DNA from 3 places in the Pelagibaculum spongiae genome. Region 2 is predicted to be linked to each of the others. Evidence: riboswitches for the same ligand, from Rfam matches in the RefSeq annotation. Region 2 holds a riboswitch; each other region holds the start of a gene.
The links. A riboswitch is a leader RNA that binds a small molecule or an ion and turns the genes downstream of it on or off. The one in region 2 is predicted to bind cobalamin.

Region 1 (4,880 bases), 640 kb from region 2:
CTAAACCACCGGCCCATTTCGACAATAATGCATTGTCTTTTAATGCATCAAAAATACCATCCAGATGATCCGGAATTGTCGTCAAATAACAAGATGACAGTTGAGAACGCAAGGTACCGGAGTTAAATAAAGTAGGAGTTGATGCCATGTAGTCAAAGCTAGACAGCAACTGATAAAACTCAATGGCTCGTGTTTCTTTATCTGCTTCATTTAATGCCAGCCCCATTGCGACTCGCATAAAGAATAGTTGAGGTGTTTCAATTCGCTGATCATTTACATGCAACAAGTAACGATCAAAAATCGTCTGTAGCCCTAAATAACTGAATTGTTTATCTGCTTCAAAATTAATCGCTTCAGCAATTTTAGCTAAATCAAATTCTGCCAACTGAGGGTTAATTAATTTGTTTTCAATGCCGATTGCCAAGCTGGCTTTAACTGTTGCCAATGCATCAGCATCAATAGCGGTTAATTGTAAAGTACCTGCCACCCGCTGCCTGATTTGAGATAACAGCAAGCGTGCAGCCAATGCATCATATTCAGGTTCTTTTTCGATCAAAGAACTGGCCGTAATTAATAAAGAGCTTTCCAACTCTGCTTGGGCAATCCCTTGGTACAAACTATCGAATATCAGTGCGGTATATTCTTTTAAGTCGACGGCTTCAAGACCAATTGCCAGAGGCTTTATCAATTCAATCAACGACTGACGATCAATAGCCCAGTTTTGGCCATTTTCACCTTGTACTTCAAAAGCCGGTTCTGGCTCATTTTGATCTTGAGTTTCTTTACTGGCCTGACGTGCTAATGCATGCGCTTCACGATATAAAACATAGGCACGTGCAATTAACTGGTGTCCATCGCGCATTAATGCCAGCTCAACCTGATCTTGAATTTGCTCAATGTCTAAAGTGCCACCAGTCGGCATGCGCGAAAAGAAAACAGACAATACTTGAGCGGTTAATTGGTCGGCAATCTGATGGATACGCTCGGGAATAATGGCATTACTGTTTTCAGGGAATTCAACTGCTAAAAAAGCTTTGCTAATCGCAACACGAATTCTTTCTGCATCAAAAGTGGTGACTTCCCCACTGCGCTTGCGAACCTGAAATAAATCAGTTGAGGCCTGACCGTATTTCTGGTTCAGGGAAACAACAGAGTTATCTGATGCAAGGGCATTGGAAGATCGGCTTGGGGACATTGCAGCTCCTTTATTATCGCGTAAATTCCACACGGGGCAGCTACAAGCTCGCAGACAGGCACCGAATATCGGTGTCTTATTGTCTTGCTAGCTTCCCTGCCCTTTTCGCGAGGACTAGAAAATATGATGCTCAGCTCCGCTGAGTGACACTATCTGTAAAAGCGGTGTAAGACCGCGTGAAACTGTGTCGATCTGGCAGGTATTCGGACTTAGGAGCACGTCACTTGATGATGATTTTCTCGATCATTTGTGACACCTACATGGCGGCTTCCCATTCATAGATACATCCCTGATGAACAGTGCCTGGCCTGCTGGCCATGCCATTTTTGTTCTCCAATACCGCTGCGCGTCAGTGCCGGATTCTCACCGGGCTTCCCTGTTGCCTTGCCTGAATCTGCAAGTAAATGCAATAGCCTTACGCCATTTCAATTCCACCAGATGGTGAGGCAAACCAGAACCGCCGACACAATATATAGTGATTCACAATTTGGTCAAGCGCCAATCGAATAACGCCGCAACAGGCGCATAAGCGATCGATTCCTTAGTGGCAAACCTCGCATTTAAAGCGACTGGTTTACCAGCAATGCTCTTGTAAAAAAATCTTCATAAAAATTTCTGATAGGTAGTCACAATGCTTTGAATCGCTCCGACAATCGATTTGGCTTGTCACGATATAGCGCCAAAAACCGCCATACAGGTATGACCAGTTTCCATCCATCTGCCAGACTTGTCACGGCGCGCTGCTCTGTCAGAAACTGACAATCAACACAAAAGCTAACAGTTTGAACCCGCTCACCTGCCGATACTCTCTTTACTAAACGACTCAACTGGCAGACAGCACCAGCACTAATCGACATTGAACTTTCGTATCTAATACTGTTTGAATAACAACAGCTGCAAAACTAGCGCTGTAGCATCAGCCCAGGACAATCAATCTTGAGAAAAAAAAGCGCTTTATTCATGAGCTGCCTAATGATTGCCACTCTGTCTGCCAGTTTGGCGGCAATTGCTTGGCAGCAATCATTAGATAACCACCGCAAGGAATCGTTGGCAGAACTGTATCGATTTCGCAAAGGTCTTGATAGCCTGCTAGATCGGCATAAATATTTACCTGGTCTTCTGGCACAACACTCTCTACTCAGTAACGCGCTAGCCAATGAATCTGGGCTAAATCCGCAACAGCAAGCCAATCAGTTTTTAGAAGAAGTTCGCCATGTCACTGAAAGCGACACTATTTATTTGATGAATAAAGCGGGCACTACGATATCTTCCAGCGATTGGCGAAGTAACAACAGTTTTGTTGGTCGTAATTTTTCTTTTCGTCCTTATTTTACTCAAGCAATTAAAAACGGTAACGGACAATATTTTGCACTAGGCACCACTTCACTAAAACGCGGTTACTATTTTTCAAGAGCTATCTATCAAGGTGCCGATGCAATTGGCGTTGTTGTGGTTAAGGTTGATCTTTCGTAACCATTCAGCATGTCACACCAACCGATCCAATTTCTTCTGAATAAAGTCCGGCCATTTACCCGCAAATAATAACGACAAAGCCTCCCCAACACCGACCCCATGTTTTTGGCAGGTCGATATATAGCTCCGGATTCTGCAATACGCTTTCACGCCATCCCATGAGCGGAAGCAGCCTGATATCTTCTGCTGAACCTTGCTCATACGGAAGTCCCGTTCACCCTGATTATTGGTAAACGGTGCTCGGGTATTACTCATAAACCGCAGCACGTCTGCTTCAAAATCCCGCAGCCGTTCTAATAAATTTCTCGATTTACTTCGTGCTAATTTCCCTCGTTTTAATTGACCTTTTTTATCCGCTTTTTTTGGCTCAGGTGCCGGACATTCCCGATCACCTGCTTTTAATATTTTTCGATATCGCTTCACCCATTTTTGACACTGCTTTTCATCCAACTCACCCCCCGCCTCATTGACTGCTGTATTCATTTCATAAAGCAGATCTTCCATTGCCTTGGCCCACTGCTGGCCATCTTGCTCATGGGCTCGCGCCAATTCACGTACATGATGGGCGTTACACAATACATGCAAGCACAGCACAAATCGGTAGTAGCTTTTCCAGTGATCGTGTACCAATAAACCGGTAAATTTAGGCAAGATGTCGATCGCTTCCATTGCCTCGATACCTCTTGATTCATGCGCTTCAATCCACGTCCAGCGGTCATTGCTCGCGACATGTAGCCACTTTCGTTTACCATTGATATTGACGCCGGTTTCATCGGCATGAATCAAATCTCCAGCACGCAAAATAGCCGGTACTAACTGAGCAAATGGCTTCAGTCGATGAAAAGCTTCCTGATTAAAATTGGCAAGGCTACCGGTGCTGATTGGCGCATCCAATATCTCAGCGAAGTGCTTTTGAGTCCGTTCATAAGGAATCAGCTGGTAGCTCGACATATAAACCGCGTTGGCTTTAAACTCATTGCCATATTGTATTGGCCGAGTGACCCCTTGCGGAAACTCAGCAACAAACTGGTTACCCTGCTCGTCTTGTAGAATCTGCGCCCGATATTCGGTGACATATCGGGTAATACGAACATCAACTACTTGGCGGCTTTCACTGCCAACAACACGGTATTTTCCTTTCGGCAATTGGCTACGATCAATCGTAATATCCAGCACTTCATCTTGGTCTTTCTCCGGTGATAAGTTACTGCCTTTACGGCCCCGCTGCCCTCCTGGGCTTCTATTGCTTCTGGTGCCCGATTTCTTTTCTCGATTAGGATCTGCCGATGGCGGAATGCTGGAGTTTTTGCTGTTTAGCCCTTTGCTATCAAGCAATATCTTAACGACGAGCATCAGCATACGAACCATCGCCACCAGTTCGGGCGGTAAGCGTTTGCTTTTGGCTAACAATCGCTCGGTTTCAGCGATGGTTTTATTAATTTCGATTGAGTCCATGCGGTTATTATCGCACAGGTTTTCAGGGTGGTTTTTTTGTCTCTGAGGCTTACTGTGGCGACTTTTTAGAAGCGGAATGCTGATGCGCTATTCTGAGCAAAAAACATTGATAATCAGGTGTGTTAATAGCAGTTTAATGCGGCGTTTAAGTGGTATTCTGAAAGAGGTGCTTAAATTCGGGAAAATATCAAAAAAACCTGTCAAGCGATTTTTATATTAAATTGTGCTGAATGGTTACGATCTTTCTAATATTGAAGACCAATGGGAAAGCCCGTGGGACCAAGGACAATTAGTCCTTGCCGCTTCAGATCCAGATGGCGTGCTATTTATTTCAACTCAAGCCGACTGGCGTTTAAAATCATTACAACCACTTACAGATGCACAAAAAAAACAACTAATCAGCAGCCGACGCTACCCCGACAAGACCATTTCTGCTTTGCCTTTTGTAAAACCTGAGCCTTTACTACAAACACTGCATAACAAGCAACTGATTAAAATTGCCCCACAAGATAAACAAGCAGCTTTTCATTTACTGCACCAACAAGTTGATATGCCCGACACTCAATGGCGACTTCATCTATTTAGTCGCATGACTTATCCGGCTAACCAAACATTATTAGTTTTTCTACTCAGCTTGGTGGTACTAACACTACTAACATTGTTAGCGGCATTTCTGCGAGAACGCATTCGTAACGAGCGACGCTTAACCCTCGCTAGAAATCAGCTAGAAGTTCGAGTAGAAGAGCGTACTCACGAG
Region 2 (4,880 bases):
AGCCCAAAAAAATCAAGGCATAGGCCTTTAAATATTTCACACTAATATCTCCACCCAAATCTGGTTCATTACGTTTATTTATAAATTGAATTAAAAATTGCTTCCGTCATTTGTTTTTTGTCCAGCAAATTTGGCTGTAACACTTGTTGCTGCTGCACCGTGACTTTTCCTCGCAGCACCAAACATAAAAAAACACTGCCGGGAGCTTTCACGCCATCCAGATAAAGTGGATAAACCGGTGCTTCGGCTTGAAATGCCAAACGGGTTGCACCGGCTTTAATTGGCTTGGTGGTCTCATTCGGACGAACGATTCTTCCCGATGGAAAAATTCCTACAACATCACCCTGCTCCAGCGCTTTTAATGCTTCTCTGTAGGCAATGTGTGGCTTTCCGGTTCGGTCTACCGGGATACAACCCGCCCGGTCAAATAACCAACGCAGCCACCAGCGATCATATTCTTCCCGGGCAATAATAAAGCGCACCGGCCGATTGCAGCAGGCAATCATCAGCAACGGATCCATACCGGAAATATGATTGCCAACCACCAGTGCTGCGCCTTCAGGTAAAATGACCGGTTTGGCTTTCAACCTGTGCCAGCGAATAAAAAACCAACGTAAAAAACCATCAATCAAATTAATTGATCGACTACCCCAATCGGCACCATTATATCGGTTGCCAATTTTATAAAAAACCATACCTAGCCAGAAGAAACAGGCGACTACAATAATTACCCAATCGTACATTTGAACCATACCATCCGTTGCAAGCAGCCATACTGTCATTGCAAATAAAGCTATTCTAAAAGCTATTTAATAAACTGGCTAACTGATGATTGCTGATCGAATACATCAGCTACTAAAGGTGTGATGTCGTGCTGACCATCAGTGAACAAGACTACTTTTTTTGCGGGTGTTAAGCGCTGCTTAACATCTCCTTCGGGCGATGCGTTAATGACTAGGCTATATCTCTCTTGCTTAGCAACTGCTTTAATTATTTTTTCTACTGCTAAATTAATTTGACTCCGACTATCTTGAATCAGAATTCTCGCATTGTTTTTAAACTTACTGCTTTCTTTACTAAGACTATCTTGCAATTGCTCAAGTTTTTTTCTTCTTTTTTTCAATCCTGAGCTACTGTAGTCATTACTGTTAGTTAATTCTTCCCGTAGCTGCTCTATTTTTTCGTTTTTCTCCATCAGCGACATGCGTGCTTGCTTTAATTGGTCTGATATTTTCGTTTGCACATCTTTGATTATTTTTGAGTGCTCATAAAATTGATCAAAGTTAAAGTAAACAACATCTCCTTCATTGGCATTAGCAACTGAAGTTATTAACAATAAAAAAGAACACACTGTTACAGTCAACTTCGATACTCGATTGATCATAAAAACCACCAATAGTTAAATCTGAAAAATTAAATAAACATTCTAAAGCTAGAAACTCGGAATTTAATAGATATTCCAAGTTAAGCTCTTTTGAAAATCATGTCGGGTGCGCCTACAGGCTTACCCGAGCTTGTTGTAAGCTGAGCAAACTTCAAGCACACCCAGGTTTTCGGGAGGCGTTATATTTCCAAAGCCCTAACTGACGGTTCGATCCAGATTAAGCTGGCCATTCGACCGGTAAATTGCCCATCTCTTCGATAAGAGAAAAAACAGGTTGGATTGCTATAGGTACAAAAATCGCCACCATAAATATCTTCAATGCCGATATGAGCCAATCGGCGTCTGGCCAAGGTGTAAATATCGGCCATCCACCTTCCTTCATTTTCAGAAGGAATAAATGCGCAAGCACAGCCGGTTTCCTTTTCCAAAAAATATTCTCTAACTTCAGAACCCACTTCAAAAGCACTTTGGCTAATTGCTGGGCCGAGCCAGGCCATCCATTGACTATCAGGAGACTGAACTCGCAGCTTTTCAACCGTCGCTTCAATAATGCCATCGGCCAATCCACGCCAACCGGCATGAATCGCAGCTACCACAGAGCCCTGTTGATTGGTCAACAACACTGGCAGACAATCTGCGGTCATTACCGCACAAACCTGGGCCTTGTCAGTGGAGAATGACGCATCCGCATTAACACCCGCAGCGACAGTTGCAGCATCAACTACCACCGTAGAATGCGTCTGCTGTAACCAAACAGGTGCCGCTGGAAGCTGAGCAACTTGCGCCAGCAATTGACGGTTCTTCGCTACATTTTGTGGATTATCAGCAACATGATCGCCCAAATTCAAGCTGTCGTAAGGCGCTGAACTACAACCGCCAATGCGAGTGCTGCAGCAAGCTTTGATATGGGCAGGCGCAGGCCAGTCTGGTTGGATTAAAAGTGGATTATTCATAGCACGCTCCTGCAAATTTCAGGTCAACTTGACACGTATAACCATGCTACCACTAACTCTGTTGAAGATTTTTAATGAATCTTTAACTTGATTGACAAGGCCCAATTTGACCGCGACAATGCCGCACGATTACAGGTGCCCTGCAAAGGGATAATCGGGAATCAGGTTAAATACCTGAGCTGCCCCCGCAACGGTAATTGACGAAGACTGAAAATAACCACTGTGATTTCATGGGAAGGTTCAGTTGTGGGAATTCCCCCGTCAAGAGCCCGGAGACCGGCCTAAATCCAGCTCCTTTTAGTGCAAAACTAATTGGGCATAGTCACAGTTGCGGCGGGCGACTTGTTCAGACTGGTATTTTGGCCTCATAGCCATTTGCAGTTTGCTCCCTCGTAACTGAAATTTTTTTCGGTAAACGCGGTGAATTGTGAAATCTATTATTTGCTCAGTTGCTCTTCTCGCAGTCTATAACACTGCATATGCAGAAGATGAGCGTCAAAAACTCCCTACAGTTGAAGTTATTGGTCAGCAAACATCTGTGTTTGAGACAGATCCTGACAACAGCCTTCAATCAGTTACCGTTATCAACCGGGATCAATTTCTCGGAAAGATCACATCTATTCCCGAACTGTTAAAACAGCAAACGGGCATCCAGATTCGAACTCTTGGCGGGCATGGTAGTTATTCCAGTTACTCCGTTCGCGGGGCTTCTGGCGCTCAAATAGGCATTTATCTCAATGGCTCTTTATTAAACGATGCTGCAGGAGCTAGCCTAGATCTTTCGCTGATCAACCTGTCATCTGTCGAAAGAATCGAAATTTATAAAAATTATACCCCTGCTATTTTTGCCCGCTCTAATATTGGCGGTGCAATTAACATTGTCACGCTTAAAGCCAAGCCACAAACAGATATTTCTCTCGGCCTAGGTAGTTTTTCTACTAAAAATTTGGCCATTCATCACGGAGAAACCAACAGTAGCTTCGCCCTTAGCGGCATTACAAGTGACAATGATTATTCATTTTATAATAGCACTGGAAACTTTATTGATAATAAAAATCAAAAAAGATACAACAATGAGTTAAGCCAATATCAAGGTTATGCGTATTATCGACAGACAATCTCAGATCAGAAGTTTATTGATTACTCTTTATTATTGTCTGACAAAAACAAAAACCAGCCTACATTACAAAATGTCATTACAAATGATGCTTATCTAAAAACTAAACTAGCCATTGCTAACATGCTTTACAGCCAGCCGTTGTTTAATGGCGATCTGAGCGTCAAGGCTTCAATTTATAATCGCTCAGAACACTTCGGAGATCCCTCGATGAACATTGGGATTTCTAAAATTAAAAATCAGCTAGACCGAAACAATCGTTTTGAAGTAACTGCTGGGTACAACGAATATATTGAAGATATTTCGTTAACTTGGGTGAATCGTGCATCTATCGAGAAATACAACAGCCATAACATAGCAGACGCCCAAAGATCTCAATGGGAAAGAACTGAGTTGGCTAGTGCATTTAGTGGCCAGATCGAAATAAATCCACAATGGCAATCTGAAGCAACACTTGCCATGGAATATTATAAAGATCAGCAAGCTCAAGGTATGGCGCAACCAACAAAGAGTGACATGCTTTATAGCGGTCACTTTTCTTTAAAGTTCCAGCCGAATTATTCGCACCAAATTATTGCCAACATCAGTAAGAGTCACAGACTCCCTGGGCAAAGAGAACTCTTTGGCAATCTTGGCTATTCCATTGCTAACTCTGATCTTGAGCCTGAAGTTGCTATTAACAGTGAACTCGCTTGGCAATATGATGCAGACAATATTGGCATTTCTACTTCTTTATTTTCCAGGAAAATATCTAATTTAATTGCAACAATTTATGATAGTCGTGGCATTGGTCGCAGTGAAAATATCGCTAGAGCAGACATCAATGGACTGGAACTAAACTTAAATTACCAATGGGGAAACCTGATCCTAGCTTCTGCAAACACCTGGCAAAAATCTCGACAAAAAAGTCCATTTCTTTCTTTTGATAACAAACGATTACCTGGACTGTTTGAATTCAAACAAACAATTTCTGCTCAATATGCTCAAGGCAACTGGGCTGCAGGTATAGACTACGACCTCAGTGATAATTTATTCCACAACCGTGCTGAAATCGCTGAACCAACCACAAACATAGAGTTATGGAACGCTTTTGCTAGTTTAAAAATTGGCAGACATTCTTTTGATGCTTCATTACTCAATTTACTGGACAAGGAATATATTTTGTTTAATCGATATATCGCTCCAGGACTAGAAGCTCGTATTTCATGGCGCTATCAACTTTAATTCACTCGGATTGATATAATGAAAAAAAACATATTTTCTCTTACCTTACTATCTGTTGCTTTAGCTCTAACAGGCTGTGGTTCTTCGAACAATGACAATAAAGGCGCTGTAGATCTAGTAACCCCTGTAGATCCAGTTGATCCAGTTGATCCAGTCGACCCAGTTGATCCAATCGATCCAGTCGATCCAGTCGACCCAGTCG
Region 3 (4,880 bases), 1.2 Mb from region 2:
CAACGATATAAGGATAAATGCTCGGTAAACCTGCTACCATTTGTCGAGAATAATCATTAGCATCTAGGCCAAGGCTTTTACGTGGCAAAAATTCATAAGTGGAGTGACGCCCTACATGAACTAACGCGTCAGCCTTAAAATGATTTTTTAAATAATAATAAAAAGCCATATATTGATGCGGTGGCGGAAATGACATATTGGCGTGCAACAATTCTTCATTTAGTTCCCAACCACGAGGCGGCTGCGGCCCTACAAATATATTGCCAAATTGCACCCCGGGAATCAGCAAACGATCTTGCCATACCATCGAGTAACCCGGTGCTTCACCCCAGCCTCGCAGGCCTTCAATTTCTAAATCAACAATGGCTCGAATATACGTTTTAGCTTCTTGTGCGATCTGCTTCGCCTGGCCGACCGTAGACTGTACAAGCATGGTTTGATATTGCTGTTTGACTTGGACTAATAGCGACAATGCTCTTTGACGATTTTGACTTCTTACGCCGTCAAGCACATGGCGTAAATCTTCCAAAGTCCGGAAAATTGTTTCTTGCAACAGCTGCTTAGCTTGTTTTTGCTGCCAGTTTTTACTAACTAGCTGCGTATCAACAACTGCTGTTAACCACCCTAACGGACCATCAACCATTTCCTGCTGAATAGGTTGGGGTAAGCTGGAAAACCATTGCTGATAATCATCACTGGAAACACCTGCGATTAATGACGACATTTTAGCCAATGCCGATTTATCTTGAGGTAAATTCACGCCTTTTTGTTGTAATAAATCTAGTAATATTTGCGGTGTTTCAGGCAATGTCCCTGTTTGATAACCTTGCGCCTGCAAATTAACCAACATTTGCCATAAAGAATCAACAACATTTAAATTATCAGCACCAATGTTATGCCGACCCGGTGGGTGGTTATAATAAATTAGTGCCACTCTCTTCTGTTGATTGGCTTTAGTCGATAACGATAACCAACCATTAATTCGCCTAAGCATATAGTCTATTTGTTCAGCTATCGGTTGACTGGTCGTTATTTTTAACCCAGTTAGTGAATCGGTCGTTGTCACAGACGTAGCCGCTAACACTAATGGTTGGCTAACTCCCTGTAGTTCGGGCATTGCCACACGATAATGCACTGAATCTGCTGGCAACCCTTGGCTGGAAAGTTTCCACTGTGCGTAGGAGTATTCTGTGAGTCGGATTCCCTTTAAAACTGGCACATTTAATTGCTGTAATTTTTTACTGACTTTCAAACGACCTTCTCCACCACCCAGCACAAAATCTTGCAAAGATACAACGGCTAATTTTATTTCGGATAAGGAGATTTTATTTATTTGGTTAGTTTGTTGTTGGCGGAATAATTGCTGAATCTGAGAAATGGCATAAACCGTGGGTTGCCCCCAACCAGCCAACACCGACAGGCATTGATAGGAAGTAGCCTTACAAATTTGCTGATGTAGCGCCCAATCGCCTGGACGGTCAGCAGCATCATGATCAAGCAATAATAATATTGGCTGTTGCCAATCAATTTGATTGGCAAGTTTCGCTAAACTGTATGGCCTTGCTTGTAAAAAATAACGAACACTCGCAGGTAATCGCGGTGGAAAGCGCATTAATTGTTCAGAAAAACTGGTTTCTGTAATTAATAATCGCCAAATATTAGCCACATTCTGGTTGCTTCTGGCCCTCCAATAACTGGTCGCTAATAACCAACGAGAAAATTCAGGAAAGCGAATTTGTTGCTGTTTTAACCAGTTGTCAATTTCATCAGCTTCGGTAGGTTTGGAAAATAACTTTTTCTTTTGTTGTGCTGACAAACTCTCAAATGGCAATACCTGTGCTGACTGTCGGTTCAATTTTAATAAACGATGATCGCTATTAATCACCATAATCGAATCATTTTGAATATTCATAGCCAACAAGCGCTCTACTAATTCACCGAACACCGATGCAATCAATAGTTGATCACTTTGTTTGATCAGCTCAAGTAACGCCGGTTGATCCATCGCTTGAACTTGACTTACGCTGCGCAGTTGAATTTTTTGATCCGGAAATTGTTCTAAATATCGATGAGTTGCTGCTGCTAATGCAGCTGCCGACCGATCAGAAACGATCGCCAAACCACTATATGAAGTAGTCGGTGCCACGGATAACGGAACGTTAGCCAGAACCGATATCGGAAAAAAAACTAAAGCGAACCAACTAACGAGCAGCTTTCGAGCAAAGAGAAATAAAAAATTGCGCATGCAGAACTCCTGAAGCTAACACACGCACCAACACAGGAGAGCACATAACTAAACCAGCTCAAGATATTAAGGACCGTTAAAGACCTACATATTGAAGCGATTTAGGTGCACGAGAACACACGATTTCCGTAATACGGAAATAGCGATTCGGATCACCCCGCCCGATGCATTTATAGTATTCAGGCCGGTCTCCGGGCTGGGATATAATAGGGAAAACTTACTATTTGACCTATTATGTCGAGCCTTCCCATTCATAAATAAATGAACAGTGGCTGATTCGACTTAAAATCCTTACCGTTGCGGGGGCAGCACAGGTTACTCCTGTTTCCCGATTATCACTGAAGCTACTCTGGCGGCATTTAGCCAATTCAAAGTAACCGGTCGTGCACCTGAAAATTGGCGCACAGAGTAACTGTAAAGTTGCTTCAGCTCAATTGATTATTTTTTTGTAATTAAACATCGCTTTTTCTTTACCTACTGACGCTCTAATTTTTATCTCCTATTCAATGCATCAACCAAAAAAAATGGCCACTATGTTTCCATAAGGGCCATTTTTATTCAGGATCGAATTTCGATTTAAGGAATTAATCTATCAATGGTTAATTGATACATTGAATTAGCTAATTCAACTGGCCCCAAAATCCCTTCCAGATCACCTGATGATGCAGTAGGTCCACCGCCTTTAACTAAACGAGCAACTACCATTACTTTTTGTCCGGCGACCAAGGGTGCGCCAGTCATGGTATTACTGCCATCAATGGTGACTTCCAGCGGTAAGCTATTAGCACTTTTACGCACTGCAGCAAGTGGTGGCCCACCAGCTAAAGGTCGTAAGAATACAAACAAACTATGGTGTCCGTCGATTGCATTTTTCAATTGATCTGACAAATCCAAACTGACGGTAATGCTAATATCTGCTGCGTCGGAAGATGAAGCGACTCCTGCCTGAGTATCAACTTGAACATCAGGCTGCTGAGCAACGGTTGGATGCCCTTGTGGCATAGCTTGGCCATGCGGTGAAGCTGTAACACTGCCTAATTCTTTCTTAGCAGAAGCAATACTTTTATTAAGCAAAGAAGCCAAACGCTCTTCATTTGGATAATAATTAATCACCGTTTCCCAAGCACTAACCGCAGCCCGGAAATTACCCTGCTGATATTCACCCATACCCAGCACAACCATGCTGGAATAAATTTCAGGTGCTTTTTCCCAAGCTTGATTTAAAAGGTTGCGAGAAAAAGTAGTCAAGCCTTCATTATTCACCAGCGCCCGAGCGTAATTGAGCATGGCACGAGGGTTACCTGGATCATTATTCCAAACTTTACCCCAAGCTTGAGCAGATAAGTCAGGCCGTTGCACCTGATCTAACGCCATGCCTAACAGCGGCCAGCCCTCTTGGTTTAATTCACCGTTCTGCAAACCTGCTTGCAATACTCGAATAAACTCACCTGCATTATAATCACCCAGATCTGATGGTAGATCTCCAGTGATAATCGCCTGCTTAGCTAATTGATTCAGTTCGACCGTTGCTTCCATCCACTTAAAAGCTTGCGGATCGCGCTTGGCAATATAAATACCACCCACTAGCAATGGCAAAATACACAAAGCGGCAATAATCGCTGTTTTACCTGAGTTAAAATCAGCGGTATCAAAGCTGCTTTTAGCGCTAGCATCTTGAAGTAACGTTAACTTGAGTTCTTTTTCTAGTTTTTGGAAATCACTGGGATCTAATAATCCTGAGGCCTTATCTTGCTCTAGATCTACCACACGTTCTTTATAAGCTTGAACGTTTAAACCTTGAGGGTCTTCTGCTTTAAATTCTGTTTTCTTCCAAAGCGGAATCGACAACACCAGTAGCGCCAGTAAAACTAAAACAACACCGGCGAATACAAATTCAATCATGCTTCTTTTGCTCCTGCTTCAGCAAATCGGAGACTTTTCTTTCTAGATCTTCATCAGCCTTGCCTTCATTTGCCTCGACTTCGGCAGTTTGCGCCTGCCCCCGAACAAACTTAAAAACAATGAAGCCACCTAGCAACAACAAAATCCACGGGCCAGACCAAAGAATTAAATTAATCCCGCCGGTATCTGGACGATAACGAACAAAATCACCAAAACGATCGACTAGAAAATTAACAATTTGATCATTGCTTTCGCCCTGGCGTACTTTTTCATACACCAGTTCCCGCATATCAATTGAAATTTGCGAATTAGAATCAGCAATATTCTGGTTTTGACACTTAGGGCAGCGTAGCTCTTCAATTAAATCTCGATACCGTTCTTGCTGCTGCACGTTATCAAATTCATAAACATCAATCGCAGCAAAACTAGCCATAGAAAAAACCATTGCGGCAACAAAGGTAATGCCTGCCAACAATTTCATGATTTACCTCCAGCAATAAGTGGCTGAAGCGTTTCCTGCCAAAATTTAACCGTCATTTCACCGGCATGGCGATAGCGAATCACGCCTTCTTTATCGATCAAGAAGGTTTCTGGAGCACCATAAACCCCTAGATCAAAACCCAGCTTGCCGTCAGGATCAAAAATATTAACCGCATACGGATCGCCTAACTGGTTCAGCCATTGATTCGCAGCACCACGCTCATCTTTATAGTTAATCCCATAAATATTGACG

Region 1: another riboswitch for cobalamin. It lies ahead of DC094_RS02825 (ribonucleoside-diphosphate reductase subunit alpha); the one in region 2 lies ahead of DC094_RS05540 (TonB-dependent receptor).
Region 3: another riboswitch for cobalamin. It lies ahead of DC094_RS00550 (cobaltochelatase subunit CobN); the one in region 2 lies ahead of DC094_RS05540 (TonB-dependent receptor).

The regions. Positions count from the first base shown of each region.
Region 1 covers NZ_QDDL01000001.1:642,966-647,845, forward strand. The annotation lists gene DC094_RS02825 (ribonucleoside-diphosphate reductase subunit alpha) at 1-1,195, opposite strand, end outside; cobalamin riboswitch at 1,373-1,622, opposite strand; gene DC094_RS02830 (hypothetical protein) at 1,822-2,052, opposite strand; gene DC094_RS02835 (PDC sensor domain-containing protein) at 2,156-2,668, shown strand; gene tnpC (IS66 family transposase) at 2,681-4,123, opposite strand; gene DC094_RS02845 (sensor histidine kinase) at 4,347-4,880, shown strand, end outside.
Region 2 covers NZ_QDDL01000001.1:1,280,503-1,285,382, forward strand. The annotation lists gene DC094_RS05520 (alpha/beta fold hydrolase) at 1-40, opposite strand, end outside; gene DC094_RS05525 (lysophospholipid acyltransferase family protein) at 75-743, opposite strand; gene DC094_RS05530 (OmpH/Skp family outer membrane protein) at 806-1,384, opposite strand; gene pgeF (peptidoglycan editing factor PgeF) at 1,564-2,337, opposite strand; cobalamin riboswitch at 2,453-2,636, shown strand; gene DC094_RS05540 (TonB-dependent receptor) at 2,765-4,678, shown strand; gene DC094_RS22525 (hypothetical protein) at 4,697-4,880, shown strand, end outside.
Region 3 covers NZ_QDDL01000001.1:120,431-125,310, forward strand. The annotation lists gene DC094_RS00550 (cobaltochelatase subunit CobN) at 1-2,245, opposite strand, end outside; cobalamin riboswitch at 2,411-2,642, opposite strand; gene ccmI (c-type cytochrome biogenesis protein CcmI) at 2,822-4,147, opposite strand; gene DC094_RS00560 (cytochrome c-type biogenesis protein) at 4,140-4,628, opposite strand; gene DC094_RS00565 (DsbE family thiol:disulfide interchange protein) at 4,625-4,880, opposite strand, start outside.